DNA from 2 places in the Ferdinandcohnia sp. Marseille-Q9671 genome. Region 2 is predicted to be linked to the other one. Evidence: predicted binding sites of a transcription regulator. Region 2 holds the regulator's gene; the other holds the start of a gene.
What was found. Region 2 encodes NrdR, which represses ribonucleotide reductase genes. Its sites were predicted from a motif close to AACACNATATATNGTGTT; they were not measured.

Region 1 (7,986 bases), 330 kb from region 2:
ACAACACACTTAACCGTTATTGAAGGAAAAAAGGGAAAAAAGAAGAATAGAGCATTGTTCTAACTTTATTCAGCCGGTTGCAGATTCCGGCTGAATAAAGGTACTGCTTCGACTACTTTGGAAAATAAGGCCACAAGTTAATGCCAAGCCCATTAAATAAATCAATAACCCCAGGTTCGTAAAAAAGCTTCTGCCCGCTTTCTACCTAATTCAATCAGTTCCAGTTTTTTTTCTTCCGAAACCCCAAACTCTGTTGTCAAACCACTTTCAACCGGAATAAAAATGATATTTTTCTCATGTCTCCTCGAAATATGTCGCGCATCATGAGCATTTTTCATTGTTTCAAACAACGCACCAAATAGGTCAATAGCGTTGTTTATTTTATTTCGTTGCTGTTGCTGACTATCTCCACTAAGCTTAATTCCAAGAACAGGACGTTTTTTAAGTTTCTTTTCCTCGTCAAACAACCAAATTGGAAAATTAGATAATACACCCCCATCAACTACAATCGTATTTCCTTGAACATCCTTTAAACGAACAGGCTCAAAAAAGTATGGAAGGCTGCAACTCATTCGAACGGCTCTCGCTACAGGAAATGTTGCAGGGTTAATGCCATACCGTTCTAAATCATCTGGTAAGACAATGATTCTTCCATTTGTTAAATCAGATGCAATGATTCTCAAAGAGTCATGTGGGAGGTTTTGAAACGTTACAACTCCTTTTGCACGAAGCTTCGTATAAATCCACTTTTCCAACATTTCTCCTTTATATAAACCAAGTCTCCAATATAATAGAAGCCATTTTGTCAACGCTGTATTTAGCGGAGTTTTTCGTTCATCTAAAAAGTCACTAAGGTTTAGTTCCTCCATCAGATCAATGATATCTGTACTGGTATAACCGGCAGAAATTAAAGCGGCGATCAATGAACCCGCACTGGTACCCGCAACTCTTTTAAAGGCTAATCCCTTTGCTTCAATTGCTTGATACGCACCTATAAGTGCAAACCCCTTAATCCCCCCACCTGAAAAGACGCCATCAACTAACATCCATTCCCCTCCCATTTCTTACACTTCCTCTATACATTTGTAATCCTGTAAAAAGCTATTTAGTACGATTTTAGATGGTGTTTATTTTTGAACATAAAAAAAGAAGGAATCTTTTACGATTCCTTCTTTGCGTTCGTATATTACAATCCACATTTTAGCTGTGCACCACAGTTAGTACATGTGTTACAGCCACCTAGGTCTTCTACTGTACCTTGTCGACAAACTGGGCATGTATCTCCTACTTCAGAACCGATTGTTACATCAGTTTGACGTAAATCAATTACTGTATCCATAAGAACGACACGGCTCTTTGGCTTCTCTTCTTCAGTTGATACATCAGTGTCCTCAAATGTGTTTTCCTCAGCCTTTAATGTTAGAACTTGCGCATCACGGCTGCCGTCTACATACACAGTTCCACCTTTTGCTCCACCTTTATACAGGCGCTCATATACAGCTTCTACTTGAGAAACAGTGTAGCCTCTCGGTGCGTTAACAGTTTTACTGATTGAGCTATCAATCCAACGTTGGATCACACATTGAACATCAGCGTGTGCCTCTGGGCTAAGCTCCATTGCAGAAACAAACCAGTTTGGTAGGTTGTTTGGATCTGCTTCTGGATGTTGTTCTAAATACTCTTGAACAATATCAGCTTTTACTTCAATAAATTTACCTAGACGTCCACTTCTGAAATATGAGAAGGAGAAGTAAGGTTCTAAACCTGTAGAAACGCCAACCATGGTCCCAGTGCTGCCTGTAGGAGCCACAGTTAATAAGTGTGAATTTCGAATTCCATATTCCATAATGCCATTTTTAATATCTTCTGGCATTTTTTGCATGTAACCAGTGTTTATAAGTGCTTCTCTAATACGATTTCCTTCCTCAGGTGAATTACCTTCTAAGAATGGAAAACTTCCTTTTTCTTTTGCTAGTTCGATAGAAGCACGATATGCAGTAGTTGCAATTGTTTCAAACACTTTATCAACTAACTGATTTCCTTCTTCTGAACCATACTCTGTTTCACAATAGATCAGTAAGTCATGTAGTCCCATTACACCAAGACCAACACGGCGCTCACCTAATGCTTGTTTCTTATTCGCTTCAAGGAAATAAGGAGTAGCATCAATAACGTTATCCTGCATTCTTATTCCTGTTTCAACTGTTTGCTTAAGTTTTTCAAAGTTTACAGTTTTTGTATCCTTATCAACCATTTCAGCTAGGTTAACAGCGGCAAGGTTACAAACTGAATATGGTGCCAACGGTTGCTCACCACACGGGTTTGTTGCAACAACCTTTTGACCATAGCTTTGCGCGTTAGTCATGTCATTCGCATTATCAATGAAGAAAATTCCTGGTTCTGCTGCGTAAGTTGCACAGATATTGATTAGGTTCCAAAGGTCTCTAGCTTTAATCTTTCGATAAACACGCACTTTGTGACCTAGTTTTTCCCACTCACGCACGTCCCCAACCTTGTGCCATTCTTCATTATAAATTTTCATCTCTTCTTGGTCATAGCTTTCAACATCTGGGAATCTCAGTTCATACATACCATCATTTTCAACAGCATCCATGAAATCCTTTGTAATACAAACTGAGATGTTTGCACCTGTTAAGAACTCAGGGTTATGAACACTATATGTTCCACCAGTTACTAATTTTTGCTCAGCATCTTTAATAATTTTCTCACTAAATCCACCTAAACCAGGTATCTGTTTATAATTCACAATACCTTGATACATCTGAACTTCTTGCTCAGAAAATGGTGAGAATTTTAGCTTTTCTTGAGCATATTTCTTAATCGTCTCATCTTCTGTATTTTCTATTAAGAATCGAAGTATTCTAGGGTTTTGCATCTTTGAAATAATGAATTCAATAATGTCTGGGTGATCAGACTGTAGCATAATCATTTGAGCTCCGCGTCTAGACCCACCTTGCTCTACTAGATGCGTTAATTTTGCAATGTCATCAAGCCACGAAACAGAACCTGATGATTTACCATTTACACCTCGTGCTAATGTGTTTCGTGGGCGTAATGTCGAACCATTCGTTCCTACACCACCACCACGGCTCATGATTTCCATTACTTGCTTTCGGTGCTCTGAGATTCCCTCACGTGAGTCCTGAACATACGGCATTACGTAACAGTTAAAGTACGTTACATCAGTCTCAGCACCTGCTCCGTAGAGAACACGTCCTGCCGGGATAAAGTTTAGATTAACAAGCTCTTGATAGAACTTTTCAAACCATTCCTGACGCTTCTCCTCTGTTTTTTCAACTGAAGCTAAACCAGTCGCATTTCTCTTTGCAATTTGCTCATAGAAGATTTCAAGTGGCTTCTCAATTACATCAAGCGAACGATTAACAATTCCGGTTTCAATCTCCTCGGGCTTGTCCAACACACCTCGATATTCTTCATCAACAAGTACTTGTGCGGTCTTTTGCTCCCAATCGATGTCAACGATGAAACCTAAACCACGTGCAGGAAACTTGGGATCTTCTTTAATCGTAAGAACAACGAAGTCTCCTTCAGCTAACGTAATCTTCTCAGTATCCTTGAAAGTATACCGATCGAGCATAACTAGCCTTGATACACCTTTATGAGTAATCTTCATATCCTCCGTAATTGGATGGACTTGAGGAAAAAGGCGTATATCCTGGTTCAACCTTTCAACATTAATATTCAATTTTTCTAGCACAACAGTCATTCCCACATCTCCCTTTAAATCTATTAATTCATTCTGTTATTTTTCTAATGATAAAATTAAGTTATCATATATCTATATGAAAGACAACACAAAAATCTATATATAGTACCTAAATAATTTTCGACACTACTATATATTGATTTTTAGATAAGTGAAATCTATTTTGTCAAACTGAAAATAGTATAATAAATAAAGCATACTAGAGGAAGTTCTAGGTAAACTGAAATTTTTCATCTATTTTGATGAATTTTGTCGCTTGCCTTTTTCTTTTTAAACCAAAACCTAGAAATATCAATCTTTACACTATTTGTTCATGAAAAAACGACTTAAAAAAGTCGTCATCTTTTAAAATTCCACTCATTACTTTTGTATCTTGTTTCTGCAATATTATGAACATATCTCAATTCTTCATCTGTTAATTGATATGGCTCTAGTATGATATTTAAACCTTGTTCAAACCCCTCTTTAAAAGCTTTTTTTGCTTCTTCTATCGAAACTGGGCTCTGTCTCAATGCATTAATTGCAACTGCCTTGCTTTTAAAATTTCGTTGCATCCTTTCTCTTACTCTTTCACTAGGATACTTAAAAAGGTCAAATAACTTATCCTCATCTATATCTAGTAGGATTGAACCGTGCTGTAGTATGACGCCCTTTTGTCTTGTTTGTGCACTACCAGCTACCTTTCTCCCCTCAACAACCAGCTCATACCAAGACGGTGCGTCAAAACAAACAGCAGACCTTGGATTTTTCAGCCCTTCACGCTCTTCAGCGGTTCTAGGTACAGCAAAGTATGCATCAAGTCCTAGTTTTCGAAAGCCTTGTAGAATTCCCTCAGAAATTACACGATATGCCTCTGTTACCGATTGAGGCATTTCAGGATGATCTTCTGATACAATTACACTATATGTAAGCTCCTGATCATGAAGGACTCCTCTTCCACCGGTAGGACGTCTTACAAATCCTAGTCCATACTTCTTTACTGCTTCTAGATCTATTTCCTTTTCAGCCTTTTGAAAATATCCAATTGACAGCGTTGCTGGATTCCAACCATAAAAACGGATAGTAGGTGGTATTTTCCCCTCACTATTCCAATCAAGTAAAGCCTCATCTAAGGCCATATTAAATTCGGGCGAACAATCGCCAGAATCAATAAATCTCCATATCTCTTTTTCCATACGAAACCCTCTTTGATTAAAATTAGATTTGCCTTCCTTAGTCTATCAGAACAAAAATGATTTTCAAAATCAAATACTCCAGAGAATTCCTTTGATTCTTTATAGCTACACGAATATAATAGAAAATGAGAGATAGAAAAAAAGGAGTAGATTGTTTTTGGAAATACTATTAATTGTTTTAGCTGCAGTTATAGCATATGGAGTTTTCACGTACTTCTATCAACGAAAAATAATGACTGTCTTAACTGAAGAACAGTTTCGTGAAGGATATCGTAAAGCACAATTAATCGATGTCCGTGAGCCAAATGAATTTGACGGGGGTCATATTCTAGGGGCACGTAATATACCATTATCCCAGATGAAACAGCGATTAACGGAAATCAGACCTGACAAACCAGTCTACTTATACTGCCAAAACACGGTACGTAGTGGACGAGCAGCCCAACTTCTTCGCAAAAAAGGCTACAAAGAGCTTTACCAACTTAAAGGTGGCTTTAAGAAATGGTCAGGTAAAATAAAGAAGAAATAACCTATTCCGTCTTTTGGAATAGGTTTTTTCTTACTCTTCTGCTCTTGAACCAGAATATGATAAAATATGGAAAGCAACGATCGAGGTGATATATTGAATTTTATTACCGGTTTATATCATACCATTTTCCATCCAAGACTCATCCTTATACCATTATTCATAAACGTCATATTACTCTTTATTGGTAGCCTTGGAGTATACATAGGCTTTAGCCTGCTTCCTCATCCCACAATGGAATTTCCATTGGATATGATAGCAATCTTTCCAATTGGGTTACCACTGATAGAAGATGTAAATTTTCCGTATCGTTTTATACAAACGACCGTCACCAATAATTGGCTACTGTCCATCATTGCAGGCACTTTCATATTACTTATTAAAAGCTATGCCTTAGGGATGTACTTGGGTTCGATGAAAAGCTTTTTAGAGGGACCTGATAATACATATTCGGCTTTAAAAATTGCTGCTTATTATTATAAAAATATGGTACTTTTCTCGTTAATCGAACTAATAGTAAGCGGAATTATCCTTATATTGGGCATAGTGTTTTGGCCATTGGCTCTAGTAGCAATTATCATTGTATGTTTCTATTCACTAACTCCATACCTTATTGTTATAGAAGATACAACGATCAGCCAAGCAATAACAAAATCGCCTTATCTATTTATAAAGAACTTTCAAGCCCTGATAATATTAGTACTGATACCTTTTTTCTTTCTATTATTGATGCAAATGTTTTCTTACAATGAGAAAACATTTGCTTATTATTTCGTTTTACTTCTATATAGTTTCTTAGGAACGGCTACCATTTTTGCAATCATGAATTGTTTACACAAAAGTATATTTAACATAAGCCTACCACCAAAAAGAGTTAGAAAGTCGCGAAATCTATACCCTCTTCTATGGTTAACTGCGCTACTTTTACCTTTACTTGGCGCATGGTTGGCGACTTAGCTTTATATCGTTTAGTTCTTTTGCGTTATATCATTTATCGTTTCTCGGCACTGCTTTATATCGTTTAGCTCGCTTACTATATACCATTTATCGTTTGTCTGCTTTGCTTTATATCGCTTAGACCGTTTACGATATATCATTTATCGTTTATCAGCTTTGCTTTATATCGTTTAGACCGTTTACGATATATCATTTATCGTTTATCAGCTTTGCTTTATATCGTTTAGACCGTTTACGATATATCATTTATCGTTTATCAGCTTTGCTTTATATCGTTTAGATAAATTTGCTGTGATTAAAAAATTATATTAATCAACAATCGAAACATTATAATTGATTCTAAAATATGAACAAAAAAAGATCAGCATAATAGCTGATCTTTCGTTTGCTTAGCGACGTCCTACTCTCACAGGGACAAAGTCCCAACTACCATCGGCGCTGAGAAGCTTAACTTCCGTGTTCGGTATGGGAACGGGTGTGACCTTCTCGCCATCGTCACTAAACTATATGAAGAAATATTCATTCCTTCAAAACTAGATAACTGAAACATTCATGAAGCTGTATTTGGTTAAGTCCTCGATCGATTAGTATCAGTCAGCTACACATGTCACCATGCTTACACCTCTGACCTATCAACCTCGTCATCTTCGAGGGATCTTACTAGTTTAACACTATGGGAAATCTCATCTTGAGGGGGGCTTCATGCTTAGATGCTTTCAGCACTTATCCCTTCCACACATAGCTACCCAGCGATGCCCTTGGCAGAACAACTGGTACACCAGCGGTGTGTCCATCCCGGTCCTCTCGTACTAAGGACAGCTCCTCTCAAATTTCCTACGCCCACGACGGATAGGGACCGAACTGTCTCACGACGTTCTGAACCCAGCTCGCGTACCGCTTTAATGGGCGAACAGCCCAACCCTTGGGACCGACTACAGCCCCAGGATGCGATGAGCCGACATCGAGGTGCCAAACCTCCCCGTCGATGTGGACTCTTGGGGGAGATAAGCCTGTTATCCCCGGGGTAGCTTTTATCCGTTGAGCGATGGCCCTTCCATGCGGAACCACCGGATCACTAAGCCCGACTTTCGTCCCTGCTCGACTTGTAGGTCTCGCAGTCAAGCTCCCTTGTGCCTTTACACTCTACGAATGATTTCCAACCATTCTGAGGGAACCTTTGGGCGCCTCCGTTACTTTTTAGGAGGCGACCGCCCCAGTCAAACTGCCCACCTGACACTGTCTCCAAGGCCGATAAGGCCTTCGGGTTAGAATTTCAATACAGCCAGGGTAGTATCCCACCGACGCCTCCACCGAAGCTAGCGCTCCGGCTTCCAAGGCTCCTACCTATCCTGTACAAGCTGTACCAAAATTCAATATCAGGCTGCAGTAAAGCTCCACGGGGTCTTTCCGTCCTGTCGCGGGTAACCTGCATCTTCACAGGTACTATAATTTCACCGAGTCTCTCGTTGAGACAGTGCCCAGATCGTTACACCTTTCGTGCGGGTCAGAACTTACCTGACAAGGAATTTCGCTACCTTAGGACCGTTATAGTTACGGCCGCCGTTTACTGGGGCTTCGAT
Region 2 (7,986 bases):
ATAATTACTTCTGTCATTACCGGAATGACTACTACTTGTACGATGTATTGAGTTTTTTCAGGTAATACGACAGTAACGTTATTATCGTTTTCCTTGACAACCTCTATGTAATCTATTGAAAGAGCCTCTGCTTTCGCAAGTAAGCCCTCATACATTTTTTGTGCATCTGTCATTTCTTGAAAATGCATTTCAATCAAGCTAGTCCCCCCATTTCACCAATACCATTACCCTGTTACATGTATATGGCAAATAGGACAACTTTAGAATAGAAAAAATGGCTATCACTTTTATGTGATAGCCACTACCTTATTTAGTAAAGACAACCACAATAAGTGGCCGACTGTTATCCCGTAGTATGCGCATAAAATCTTGGCGCACATACACGAGGCTTATTTCATTAATAACGTCTGTTATTTCCTTTTAATTCAACTGGCTTAGCCAAATACTTAATTCGTTCCATTATTCTTGCTGCTTTCATTTTTTCCTCTTCACCACGTTGTGTATAGGAAAGATGATGTTCAAGCCCTTTGAAATCAAAATTAGATGTGAAGAAAGTTGGTAGGTTCTCAAGCATTCTGTATTGCAAGATACTACCCAGTATTTCATCACGAGCCCAGCTAGACATCGATTCAGCCCCGATATCATCTAGCATTAGAACAGGAACCTGTTTTACAGCATCAATTTTGGAATTAATTGATTGATCCTGTAATGAGCCTTTTATTTCCCTCATAAATTCCGGAACAAAAACAAGCATGGAAGAGACTTTTTTACGTGCTAAACCATTAGCAATCGCACCTAAAAAGTAGGTTTTTCCAATACCAAAGGATCCGTGTAGATATAACCCTTGCATTCGTTTGCCAGGTTCATAATTATTAAGAAAGTCCTGTATTAATAAAATGGCGTCTGAACGTCCTTCATCAAAATCTAACGTTTCAAGTGATGCTTCAAGAATATCCTTTGGTATATACATACTTTTAATCAAGGATTTATATTTGATTTGTTCATCATGCATTACTTTTCGTGGACATCTGTCATACTTTAAATCAATTGAATTTCCGGTTATTTCTAAGTGAGGGTGATAACCTTGTAGCATGTTTTTACAGTTTTCCAAGCCTTCACATTTACTGCATTCCTTACTTTGGTCGATAAACTCGTACAGTTTACCGAGGCTCCTGTTAATCATGTCATTCGTTATCTGATCTTGATGAGTATCAATAAAACCCCTTACTTCTGGATGATTAAGAACCTCGTGCTTCATTTGTTCAAATCGTTGCTGAAACCCTATATTATTACCATAGTTTTTAAAAGAATCCTGCACCGGCTTCACATCTTCACCCCCATTTTACATAATGTTACTTTTTCTGTTGTTTTAGTCTTTCCTCAAATAAGCGCTTCTTTTCTTCGAATGAGGAATCTTTCACCGCTTCTTGTTTAATAGTACCTTTTTGCTCTACTTGCTCTTCTTGTTTTAACCAGTCGGGTAGTAATTCCTGCCTAATTGGTTTTCTTTTATTTTTACTTGCTTTTTTATCTGCCGTCCAATTATGCTTTTTAGCTGTCTCCATTGCATCCTTCACTGTCTTGATTTCTAAACGTGCCCAGTTACTTGCAATCGTTTCGACATATGACTTTGTTAGCCTCATATCTGATTTTAACATGACATAATATATCAGTACATTGACAACCCCTGGAAGAAGGTTTTGCCTAAACATGACGTCCTCAATAATCTTTAATTCTGAAACCGAAGGCTGTGCCCCTCCAGATATATCAACTAAAAATTCCTTTGGTGAAATTCTTTCAAGTTTTTGAATTAACTCTTCCTCTTTCGTTGAAGGAGTCTTATTTGCCATTGTTTGTATCTGTATTGGTTGAACTCTTTCCGTTAAGCTAGGTAATTCATTACCCGTTTCGAATTGATACCAGTCTCTTGAAGACTTTCTCAATTTTTCAATGTCTATGTTTTCATTGGGGTCAAGTGAGCTCATAACAATACCTTGCATTTCAATCGGGTCAATTCCATATAAAAAAGATAGCTTCTTAATCGCTTGTTTTACCCTAGGAGTAACTGATTTTTTCGGAATCATAACCTCAGAAATTCCAGCAAAAAATAAGTCAAAGTTAAAACTTTCATTTTCAATCAACAGATTTTTGTTTGAACTCCTATGCATATATTCCTGATGTTCTTCAAGTTCAAGATTGCTAATCATTTCCTCACCCATTGTGGAAACCATTTTTGTCGTTTTAACGGATGCAAATACCTCGTTAAAGGATTTTGTAATAGGCTTGTACGTATCTAAATCAGCTTCTTTATCTGAGAAGAACTGTTTAAGCTTTAAGAATTTACTTTTTCCAAGTCGATTATACAAATAAACATTGAGTACACCATCTGTAAAAAAAGCTCGAGGTGAGAGGGGGGCTTGTAATTCATAGATAAAGCTCCTAGATTCCTCGTCTGACCTTACATAGGTTTTTAAAAGACCAATTCCTTCAAGCTTCAAGCGTTCCTGATAGATCTCCTGAAGATTTGTTTGAAGTAATGCCATTAGACTATGATGGGTAGATTCTTCACCCCAAAGTCGATTTTGCTCCAACTCACTCCACAAGGTCATATATAAACTGAAGGCTTTCATTCCAATCAATGGCTGGTAAAGCAATGATATAATTTTACGATCATAGTCATGCAATAGGTCGGCTGCATGTACTATATAACGATCGACTGGTACTAATTCTTTCCAATGTTCCATTTTTAATCAATGCCTTCCATTTCTATAATATAAAACTTTCTATATTTAAAATCAGAAAGTATACCTTAGCGTCATTTTATATCGATTTTTAGAACAAAGCTAAAAAAGAGCCTAAAAAAGATTCTTAAGCCCTTTAGCGTTCCCTTTTAATTAATTCCTTTAATTCATCAATAAACACATTGATATCCTTAAATTGGCGATACACTGATGCAAAGCGAACATACGCCACTTCATCAATTTTTGCTAAGTGATTCATCACATATTCGCCAATAATATCACTTTTCACCTCTGAAACCCCAAGGTTACGTAATTCCTTTTCAACATCATGGGTGATATCTTCTAATTGCTTTAAAGCAACTGGACGTTTTTCACAAGCCTTAATGAGACCCCGAAGCATCTTTTCCCTGCTGAATTCTTCTCGTATACCTTCCTTTTTGACAACAATTAATGGGATTTCTTCTACTTTTTCAAACGTTGTAAATCGATATTGACATTCCTCACATTCGCGTCTTCTACGAATGGACCGTCCGTCATCAACAGGTCGTGAATCTAGAACTCTTGTTCCGTTATGTTGACAAGTAGGGCATTTCATAAATAACAACTCCCTTCTAGGAGAATCAGCTAAAATCAAATACACCTAGGCGTATTTGCGCCCAGATTTTATCGAACTTGTTCGATAAACTTCCTTTGAAAGTCTGTGACATCAACAGGAGGCTAACTTTATTTAGCTATGGTTAAGACCGTATATAAAAATTAGAACCTTATTGAATTTATCTGATCGAAGTGAGAGCATCAGCTAAATAAAGTTTATGTATTTATCTTATAAGAAAGATTTTTATAGGACAAGGGTAAATTACTCCTTTCCTATACTCTTAATTATCTTTTTGATTCACCTTTTCCTATGAGTGGAAGTTCCTTGTCTAAGCGTTGATATAAATTTGTGATAACCTTTTTACTGTAGCCAAAATCAACGGGAATTAATATAGTTTCTGTTGTTACTGCAAAGTCAATTGCAGTTTCAAATGGTCGTACTGAGACGATAGTAGCAACAATAAAGGCTTTTCTTCCTTTTTTGATTGAAATACTTATTTCTCCGCGCTCTTCTGAAACAGAGTTAATGTGGTAGCCATCTAGATTGTTAATGACTCTTGTCACTGCTTCAATTGCCTTCTTGTTTGTTGTTTTATAATAGTGACTTCTTAATAACTCGTCCGAGTGCTTGTCTCTTGTTTCACTGTGATTCGAAAAAAACGTTTGCAATCCCATTTTTATTCCACTCCTTATTTATATATCTATATTACATTATCTATAAGTCAAAATGTAAAAAAAGAGGTGTATCATATACACCTCTTACTATTTTAGTTGATTCGTATTCATTTTTAAAGTACTTTAACTTGTGCAGGCTTAACTTGTACAGGGCCCATTCCACGAGGTAGTTCAATATTCTCTCGAGTCTGTGCTCCTAATGCCTCAGCAATATAGTCTGCAGCAATGTTTGGATCTAAATCACCACATGTATACACATCAATGCTTGCGTATCCATGTTCAGGAAAACTATGAATGGTTAAATGCGATTCAGAAATGATAACAACACCACTTACTCCTTGTGGAGCAAATTTGTGAAATGCTACCTCACGAATTTCTGCACCTGACTTTAGAGCAGCTTGAACAAAAGTTTCTTCAATACCATGTACATTGTTTAATTTTTCAAAATCGCAACCCCATAGTTCAGAGATTACATGACGTCCCATAGTTTCCATAATTAAATTGTTCCCCCTTCAAGGTAATTTCGGGTGAGTTCTTCGCGTAAAGCATGAGCATAACTACCACGGGGGAAAGTTAGTCCAGAGAGGTCCTAACCCTTTAAGTAGCTACAAAAGCAAAAGCTTTTAAGAAGTTCACGAAAACTAGTATACTTTGTTTATATGTATTTAGCAATATCTTTTGTGAATTTTAAATTAAATGACTAAAGACCTTCCCTTGATTGGGAAGGTCTTAAAATTAACTTACCTTTGCTTCTGTTTTTTCAATGATTTTTGAACCGACGTATTTAGCTAAATCTACAACTCTACAAGAATATCCCCATTCATTATCATACCAGGCTAAAACCTTTATTTTACGGTCTCCGATCACCATTGTCGATAGACCGTCAATGATTGAGGAATGCGGGTTAGTATTAAAGTCAATAGATACAAGTGGCTCTGTCGTAAAATCTAAAATTCCCTTCAGCGACCCCATGGAGGCTGTAATAAAGGCTTCATTTATTTCTTCAATTGTAACATCGCGTTCTACATCTACTACTAAATCGACTAATGATACATTAGGAGTTGGAACACGAAGTGCCATTCCATGCAATTTTCCCTTTAATTCTGGTAAAACAAGTGATAATGCCTTTGCTGCTCCAGTTGAAGTAGGAATAATGGATTGCGCACAGGCGCGTGCTCTTCTTAAATCCTTATGAGGATTATCTATATTTTTTTGATCATTTGTATAAGCATGAACAGTTGTCATTAATCCATTCACAATTCCGAATTGCTCATTTAATACTTTCGCAACAGGAGCTAAACAATTCGTCGTACAAGAAGCATTTGAAATGATAGTATGGTTTTCATGATCATATTTATCTTCATTAACACCCATAACTAATGTAATATCTTCATTTTTACCAGGAGCGGTTAGTATTACTTTTTTTGCCCCAGCTTGTATGTGTAAATCAGCCTTTTCCTTTGAGTTAAATTTCCCGGTTGCTTCAATGACGATATCTATATCTAGCCTTTTCCAAGGTAGCTCTAAAGGATCGCGAGAGTTTAAGAGCTGAATGCGCTTACCATTTACTAATAACGAGTTCTCCTGTGGTATTACCTCAGCATCAAATTTCCCATGATTTGTGTCATACTTAATTAAGTGTGCTAATGTTTCTGCAGGGTAGCTAGCATTAATTGCAATTACGTCTAATTCTTCATCGATAATCGCTTTTCTGAATACCATTCTTCCAATACGGCCAAATCCATTAATTGCGATTCTTGGCTTCATCAAAAACCCCTCCAAGATATATGTTATACTCATTAATGTAATTTTCTACAATTAGTATAACACATTAAAGAAGATATGTAATACCCTAATTCTGTTTTTTTGTAAAAATGGTTATTTATATATCTTTTGAACAATATAGAGTAGGTCTAGTTGGGTATAAAATTCCTTTATAAAAAATAATAAAGAGGCATCCCCTTTTCGAGATACCTCATTTCTACTTAACGATAACCTGTTTTTACAAACTTCGTTGCATTTACATCGCTAACCTTCGCTGCATGCGGACGTTTCCGAGGTGTAGCTTGAAATCCTAGTCGCTGTCTCTCCTGCGGGATTTCAAGTTTCACGTTTTTCTTAGAAATCGCGGCCCTATACACCAATCAGCTTATTTTAAAAGCAACAATCTTTTAAAATTTTATATAGAAATTCCCCATTGCTCACATATAATATGAAGTTGATCCTTTGTAGCATCTACTGTTCCATTGTTGTCGATCACAGCATCCGCAAGTTTGACTTTTTCCTTCAACGGCATTTGTGAATGAATTCGTGCTTCTGCATCCTCTTTACTGAGACTATTTCGATTCATGAGGCGCAATAATTGTGTCTCGTAATCTACATAAACAAGAAGAGTACGATCGACAAGTGTGGTTAACTTACTCTCAAATAACAATGGTATATCAAGTACTATTGTCTCTTCTCCATTAGCAATGTGTTCTTCTTTTTCTTTTAACATTTGCTTTCGAATAGCAGGATGCACAATTGAGTTTAATAAATTTCGTTTCTCTTCATCAAAGAAAACAATGGATCCTAGTTTTTGGCGGTCGATTTCTTTGTTCATTAGTAGAATATCTTCTCCAAAGACTCCAATAATTTGTTCATAAGCTTCTTCTCCAATTTCTACAACCTTACGGGCAATAAGATCTGCATCAATTACTACTATACCCGCCTCTTTAAGCATCTGTGATACTGTACTTTTCCCACTAGCTATTCCACCTGTTAATCCTATTGTTAAAGCCACTTCTTTGTCTCCTCAAAATTATAATTTCTACATTCGTTAGCATAAATAAGAATTCAATTGTTAAAATTTCCACAGTCCAATTAAGATAAGCAATACTCCTGGTAAAAAAGAAAATCGTTGAACCCATTTTTTCTTTGAAAAGACAGCTCCACTTTTCATACCCGTATAAACAAATAAAGAACTCATAACAGCTACTAATACAGCCATTCCCCATGGAGACAAGCCTAACAACGCTGCGCCTATTCCTGCTCCAAATGCATCAAGTGATAGTGCCAGCCCTAACATAAAGGCTTCTAGGCCCGTAATCGTTCCTGATTTGTCAAAGTCCGCCACCATTGGCTTCTTTAAAATATTTATCACAAGTCCTAGAGATTTAATTTCAACCTTCACCAAAAGCTTTTCTTCAATTTGTTCGTGTATATGTGATGAAGGACGGAAGAACTGAAACAAAACCCACGCACCGATTAAAACTAGTACAATACCACCTAGTCGGTCAGCAACAACGGGTGATACGAACATCGCGATTGATTTACCTAAACCCATGGCAGCTGCCATGATAATAGCTGAACAGAACGCAATGGTAATGATTGATTTAAACGGTATTTTCATTTTTCTCATACCGTATGTGAAACCTACACTAAAACTATCTAGGCTAACAGCAAACGCTAATAACATAAGTGATGCGAATTGGGACATTACGTAGAGACTCCTTCCTATCTAATTGCTAAGATAGTATATGGAGTCGGCGCTTCTCATGTGAAATGTCCTGTTGATGTCAAAAAAGTCGGATAAAAATGACGGATTGAAAGAGGAACTTCGACTAAATACCGACAACACGTCCTGTGTCGAACGTCGAAGTCACCACATTCTGTGGAAGCGCGTTGGCTTGCTTCTTGAGTTCCTCACGCAGTAACTGCATAAGGCTCCGGTACGCAAGAGCTGCGCCGCCTTGAACTTTCGATGCAGAGGACGTGCTTGTGTCGACAAGACATACTGCCGTGGCGTTCTTGTCGACGCGCTCCTATTTAAACGTTGATTTGGTTATCAACTTTTCTTTTGACACTTTGGACAATAATGAGTTCCTCTCCCACCCACAACTGTTTTTTCTATTTGTGTTCCGCATGTCTTACAGGCTTCCCCCTTTTGGCCATATACAAAGAGCTGGAGCTGAAACAATCCAATTTCCCCCTGTGT

Region 1: the regulator NrdR is predicted to act here: its motif matches at 3,874-3,891, upstream of ACWNMY_RS03605 (vitamin B12-dependent ribonucleotide reductase).

What each region holds. Positions count from the first base shown of each region.
Region 1 is NZ_CDRJTA010000001.1:674,027-682,012, forward strand. Features, by position in the region: gene ACWNMY_RS03595 (SA1362 family protein) at 1-63, shown strand, start outside; gene ACWNMY_RS03600 (patatin-like phospholipase family protein) at 162-1,046, opposite strand; gene ACWNMY_RS03605 (vitamin B12-dependent ribonucleotide reductase) at 1,187-3,748, opposite strand; gene ACWNMY_RS03610 (lipoate--protein ligase family protein) at 4,087-4,923, opposite strand; gene ACWNMY_RS03615 (rhodanese-like domain-containing protein) at 5,081-5,452, shown strand; gene ACWNMY_RS03620 (hypothetical protein) at 5,546-6,406, shown strand; rRNA gene rrf (5S ribosomal RNA) at 6,794-6,909, opposite strand; rRNA gene ACWNMY_RS03630 (23S ribosomal RNA) at 6,971-7,986, opposite strand, start outside.
Region 2 is NZ_CDRJTA010000001.1:1,006,060-1,014,045, forward strand. Features, by position in the region: gene ytxC (putative sporulation protein YtxC) at 1-188, opposite strand, end outside; gene dnaI (primosomal protein DnaI) at 398-1,327, opposite strand; gene ACWNMY_RS05195 (replication initiation and membrane attachment family protein) at 1,353-2,744, opposite strand; gene nrdR (transcriptional regulator NrdR) at 2,878-3,336, opposite strand; gene ACWNMY_RS05205 (cytosolic protein) at 3,621-4,010, opposite strand; gene speD (adenosylmethionine decarboxylase) at 4,124-4,504, opposite strand; gene ACWNMY_RS05215 (glyceraldehyde-3-phosphate dehydrogenase) at 4,746-5,777, opposite strand; gene coaE (dephospho-CoA kinase) at 6,190-6,792, opposite strand; gene ytaF (sporulation membrane protein YtaF) at 6,853-7,488, opposite strand; gene mutM (DNA-formamidopyrimidine glycosylase) at 7,837-7,986, opposite strand, start outside.